2 regions of the Clostridium oceanicum genome follow, and region 1 is predicted to be linked to the other one. Evidence: riboswitches for the same ligand, from Rfam matches in the RefSeq annotation. Region 1 holds a riboswitch; the other holds the start of a gene.
The links. A riboswitch is a leader RNA that binds a small molecule or an ion and turns the genes downstream of it on or off. The one in region 1 is predicted to bind glycine.
Positions count from the first base shown of each region.

Region 2: it holds a riboswitch for glycine, as region 1 does, so the genes downstream of both, ABDZ71_RS06320 (GrdX family protein) here and ABDZ71_RS17975 (alanine/glycine:cation symporter family protein) in region 1, are expected to answer to the same signal.

Region 1 is NZ_BAAACG010000019.1:328,486-331,706, forward strand. It holds gene ABDZ71_RS17975 (alanine/glycine:cation symporter family protein) at 304-1,707, opposite strand; glycine riboswitch at 1,816-2,037, opposite strand; gene mnmA (tRNA 2-thiouridine(34) synthase MnmA) at 2,442-3,221, opposite strand, start outside.
Region 2 is NZ_BAAACG010000008.1:4,728-7,948, reverse strand. It holds gene ABDZ71_RS06330 (hypothetical protein) at 1-55, shown strand, start outside; gene flgM (flagellar biosynthesis anti-sigma factor FlgM) at 183-470, opposite strand; glycine riboswitch at 1,035-1,104, shown strand; gene ABDZ71_RS06320 (GrdX family protein) at 1,181-1,558, shown strand; gene ABDZ71_RS06315 (glycine/sarcosine/betaine reductase component B subunit) at 1,703-2,989, shown strand; gene grdB (glycine reductase complex selenoprotein B) at 3,028-3,221, shown strand, end outside.

The sequences.
Region 1 (3,221 bases):
AAAAAGTCAAGACTTTTAGCTGCTTTTCAAAGGTTAATATTCTTACCATGTAGAATATTACCTTTTTTAAAAAAGTTATCATTCGTGTTTATCTCTTTTACTAAAGTAATTATATATATTAATAAAAAACAAATATTTAAATATAAAAAATACTTGTAAACTTGTAAATTCTATTATATATATTTTTATAATATCAATTTAAAAAAGCATATATTATAAAAACAAATAAATACTTTTAATGTTTTTAAAAATATATGCTTTTTAAAAATCTAAATTTACATAAATTAATATACCTTATAAAAATTAGGCAGTTATTTTTTCTTCTTTCTTATCTAAATCATTATCCTTATTAATGTTTTTAAAATATTTTCTAGTTTCATTTACTATAACTCCACTAAGTCCTATAATAGCTATCAAGTTAGGTATAGCCATAAGTCCATTTACTATATCTGCTATTAACCATATAAGTTCTAATTTTAAAGATGGTATAGCACCTGCTGCAATTATTAGTATAAATATAATTTTATATGGTTTTATTCCTTTTACTCCAAATAAATATTCTGTACACCTTTCACCATAATAATTCCAACCTAATATTGTTGTAAAAGCAAATAATATTAATCCTAGTGTTATTATAAAACTTCCTATTTGATTTGGAAAAGGGAGTCCTGTTTGAAATGCTGTATTTGTAACAGCTGCACCTTCTAATCCTTTAGCATTCCAAGTTCCTGTTATAACTAAAACTATCCCTGTTAAAGTACATATAAGTATTGTATCAAAAAATGTTCCTGTCATACATATAAGACCTTGTCTTACACAAGACTTAGTTTTTGCAGCAGCTGCTGCAATAGGTGCACTTCCAAGTCCAGATTCATTAGAAAATACCCCTCTTGAAACACCTGTTTTTATAGCTAGCATAACTGTAGCTCCTAAAAATCCTCCTCCTGCAGCTGTAGGAGTAAATGCTGATTTTATTATTAAACTCACAGCTTGTGGTAATTTATCTATATTAGTTATTATTATAGTTAATGCTCCTAATACATATAATGTAGCCATAAAAGGCACTAATTTTTCTGCAACTTTTGATATGCTTTTTATTCCTCTTAAGGTTACTAAAGTTACTAAAACAGTTATAATTGCTACTGTTATTTGTACTGGTACACCAAAAGATATGTTAACAGTACTAGATATTGCATTAACCTGTGTTAAAGTTCCTATACCTAAAAAAGCTACTCCTATTCCAAATATAGCAAACATTTTTGCTAAAAATTTATTATTAAGACCTCTTTCTATATAATACATAGGTCCTCCTGACATTTCACCATTTTCATCTGTAACTCTATATTTTACAGCTAAAAGGCCTTCTGAATATTTTGTAGCCATTCCAAAGAAGGCTGCAACCCACATCCAAAATAGTGCTCCAGGGCCTCCTAGTCTTAGTGCTGTAGCTACACCTACTATATTTCCTGTACCAATAGTTGCTGAAAGTGCAGTACATAAAGCTGCAAAACTAGATACATCTCCATCTGCTTTTAAATCAGAGCTATCCTTAGAAAACACATTTTTTAAAGCCATAGGTAATTTAAAAATTTGTATTGCTTTAAGTTTCAATGTTAAATAAATACCTGTTCCTACTAAAAGTATTAAAAGTGGTGGTCCCCATAAAAAAGAATCGATACTTTGAATTAATTTTGTAATTTGTTGCATTGTTATGTCCTCCCTATATTATAAAAATTTAGGGACAAAAGGAGATTATTTTGCAAATTAAAAAAGTCTTCCAATGTAAAAACATCAGAAGACTAGGGTATCTGCTTTAACCTGTCCCCTGTCCTTTTACCTGAGAGTTTCATCCATATTTTTATCCAATCACCATCTATTGTAAAATTTTAATTTTTAACATAAGAATAGTATACTGTTGGATAAAGGAGTTTTAGATTTTAGATGGTATGAAAATTCCACTTGAAACTAAAAATCCTTTTTATAAAATACGAACTTTCTCCTTCGGTGCTCTTAAAGAGTCTCTCCAGAGGCTCGTCCAGTATCGGTCTTCATCCTAAATAGGAAACCTGAAAGATTAACTTCTTCGGTATATTGTAATATAAAAATTACAATAACTCTCCCAATACCTTCATCCGAACTATATTAAATTATTTAAAACAAATTATAACATTTATTTTATTATTAAGCAATAATTTTATTATTTAATATAATAATTTTTATTTTTTCAAAATTTTCAACATTTTTTATATTAAAATTATTGTATTTATAGTATAATAATTATGTTGTAATCCTTACAACCTATAGTTTTCATTTTTATAAAAAAATTTCCCAACCAATATAGTAAAAAAAGACCTTACTAAGGTCTTTTTTATTTAAATAGTTGTCTTTTTCATATGAAAATAAAGCTATTTGCTACAGCAAAAATCTTTATTTATTTTTTATTAAATAATATTTTCAATAACTCCTCCACCAACTAACATATTGCCATCATAAAATACTACAGATTGACCTTTAGTTATAGCTCTTTGTTTATCTTGAAATTCAACTTTTACTTTATTATCCCCTAAAGGTTCTATATATGCTTTTGAAGTTTTAGAAGAATATCTTATCTTAGCCTCTATTTCCATTCTTTTTTCTAATTTTTCAAATGGAATAAAATTAACATCTTTAGCTATTAAATTTGTATGAAAAATATCTTCTTCATCCCCTATAACAACTCTATTTTTAAAAGGTATTATATCTATTACATAAGCTGGTTTTCCAAGGGCTATACCAAGGCCTTTTCTTTGACCTATAGTATAGTTAATTATTCCTTTATGTTCCCCTAATATATTACCATTTTTGTCGACAAAATCTCCAGGTTTTATTTTGCCTTTATAATTTTCTTTTATAAATGAAGTATGATCATTATTTGGTATAAAACATATGTCTTGACTATCTTTTTTATTATATACATCTAATCCTATTTTTTCTGCTATTTCTCTTATATGAGTTTTTTTATAATCTCCACAAGGCATTAAAATCCTGTCAAGTTGATATTGTTTTAAGTTATAAAGCATATATGTTTGATCCTTTTTATCATCTTCTGCTTTAATTATAACTTTTCTTCCATTTCTTTCTTCTATTTTAGCATAATGACCTGTAGCCATATAATCTGCTCCAAGTTCCTTTCCTTTATTAAAAAATTCCTCATATTTTATATATTTGTTACAAGCTACACA
Region 2 (3,221 bases), on a different contig from region 1:
TTGTATAGACAAAATAATATTAGAAATGGGACAAATAGATGTTTTAGATGTATAGATTGAGAATAGATTAATAGAGAGATAAGTTAAATATATATTAGTAAAATATAGAAAATCACTATGAAAATGTAGAACTCATAGTGATTTTTGTTTTATTAATTGTATACATAAAAGATTGATGTAATTTAATATTTTTTTTTCATAGATTTTAACATTTTTTTAGCAATTAATTTTGAATCAATCTTATAAGTTCCATTTTTAATTTGATTTTCTATGGAACTTATTTTTTTATCATTAATATTGGTATCTTCTTCTTTATTAAATATATAAGAATTAAGTTGTTTTCCTTTAGAAGATATTTCAATCTTATCTTTCAATTCTATTTTTTGTGTTTTCTTAGTTTTTTTTAAAGCTTCATTTTTTAAGTAAGAATTTTTCTTGAATTCTAAGGAAGCTATTTTAGGTAGCTTCATATAATATACCCTCCTAGCTTAATAGTTTAATGTATCAACTCAATGGTAGTTGAGTTATATTATAACTATACGAATAAAATTACCATATAATAGTTTGAATTATAGATTTTTAATTGTAAAATATATAATGTATTATACCAAAAATAATAGGTATACACAAACTTTGTCGAAAAATGTTTAAGGATATTTAACCAGTATAAGTAATATATTCATAATAATTTAATATATATAATATATTATTAAATATAATTATTATACTTAACAGAATATTCAAAATTAATTCATTGAAAGGTTTATTAAAAATAGTTATACTGTATATAAGAAAAAGAAATTCAATTTTTTATGAAATAATATACAATTTTATGTAAAAAGGGTATATAATATAGTTGAAGATAGTTAAAAAATTAATAAAGTTATGGATGAAGTTTTCGGGAGATTAAGCTATGCTTAGCCATACAAAATTAAATTAATAAATTTGTGTGGTATCTCAAAACGGGATAGCCGAAGGAATTAAATGTTATACCTAAAAATAACATGAATATCTCAGGCAAAAGGACCGAAAATGGACAAAACTCTGGGAAGCGTAATGCACCGAAGGAGTAAAACTCTCAGGTTACAGGACAGAGATAAAAGTTTAGGGCTTTTATCTCTGTTTTTTTGTTTAAGTGAAATATTCAAAATATTAAAACGAAGTTTTAGAAGGTGAGGATATGATAAAACAAATAACAATAATTACTAATAACGTTTTAAGCTGTCAACAATTTAACAAAAAATATGATGTGGTATTTATTGAAGGAGATGTAAAAAAAGTTTTTGAATCAGTTAGAGATTATGTACATAAAGGGCATAAGCTTTTAACACATCCTTTAATGAGTAGTGTAAAACCAAATGAAACTCCGTATAGAACAGTTATTATTTCTAAGAAATCAGAAGGAAATATAGATATGGAATCTTTAAACTATATAGAAGAGTCAATGCATTCTTTAGAAAAATTCCAAAAATGCTGTAATACACCAAAATGGAGTCAGTCAATATTAGAAGATTTTCAATTGATTGACTATGATGTTATACAACAAGCACTTAATTAATATTCAAAATAGAGTTAAAAGTATTAAAGTAAAGGAGGAGAGTTTAAGTTATAGGGTAAGCATATTAAAATTTTAGGTCATATTGTTTATGAGAGTAAATAATAGTATATGTATTTGTAATAAATTAATAGGGGGTAGGTCTTAATGCATTTAGAAATTGGTAATATATTTATAAAAGATATTAAGTTTGCAAATGAGAGTAAAGTTGAAAATGGTGTTTTATATGTTTGCAAAGAAGAACTATTAGAAGCAGCAGGAAATGATGAAAGAATAGAAAGTATTAATTTTGAAATAGTAAAACCAGGTGATAAAACAAGAATAATTCCAGTAAAAGATGTAATAGAGCCTAGAGTTAAAGTAGAAGGTAAAGGCGGGATTTTCCCAGGATTTATAAGCAAAGTTGATACTGTTGGTAGTGGAAAAACTAACGTTTTAAAAGGTGCTGCTGTAGTTACAACTGGTAGAATAGTTGGATTCCAAGAAGGAATAATTGATATGAGTGGCGAGGGTGCCAAATATACACCTTTTTCAAAAACTAATAATTTAGTAATAATATGTGAACCAAAAGAAGGAACAGATAAGCATGAGCATGAAGAGATAGTTAGAATGATAGGATTTAAAGCAGCAACATATTTAGGTAATTTGGGAAAAAATATTAAACCAGACGAAGTTAAAGAATTTGAAACCTTACCTTTATTAAAGCAGGTAGAAAAATATCCAGATTTACCTAAAGTGGTATACGTATACATGCTTCAAAGTCAAGGTTTATTACATGACACATATGTTTATGGTGCAGATGCTAAAAAAATAATTCCAACATTTTTATATCCAACAGAAGTGTTTGATGGCGCTGTAGTTAGTGGTAACTGTGTTTCAGCTTGTGATAAGAACCCAACTTATGTTCATATGAATCATCCTATAATTGAAGATTTATATAAGAAACATGGAGTTGAATATAATTTCTTAGGTTGTGTAATAACAAACGAAACTGTATTTTTAGCTGACAAAGAAAGATCATCAAGCTATACTGCTAAGTTAGTAGAATACTTAGGAGCAGATGCAGTAATAATTTCAGAAGAAGGTTTTGGAAATCCTGATGCAGATCTTGTTATGAATTGTAATAAGATAAGTGCAAAAGGTATAAAAACAGTGCTTTTAACTGATGAGTATGCTGGACAAAACGGAGCTTCTCAATCATTAGCAGATTCAACAACTAAAGGAGATGCAGTAGTTACAGCAGGTAATGCAAATGAAGTAGTAGTTTTACCTCCAATGGAAAAAGTTATTGGATATCCTAAAACTGCTGATGTGATTGCAGGTGGACATGTAGGAAGTTTAAGAGAAGATGGTTCAATAGAAGCAGAAATACAAGTTATTACAGGTGCAACAAATGAAGTAGGATTTAACTATTTAAGTGCTAAAGGTTATTAATTTAATTAATGCTTATATTTGTTTAAGGGGGAATATCAATGATAAAGGTTGTTCATTATATAAATCAATTTTATGCTGGTATTGGTGGAGAAGAAAAGGCAGATTATAAACCAGAAGTAAGAGAAGAAGCAGTAGGCCCAGGAGAAAAACTTAACTCTTTATTTAAAGGAGAAGCGGAAATAGTAGCTACAGTTATTTGTGGTGATTCATATTTTAATGAAAATATAGATGA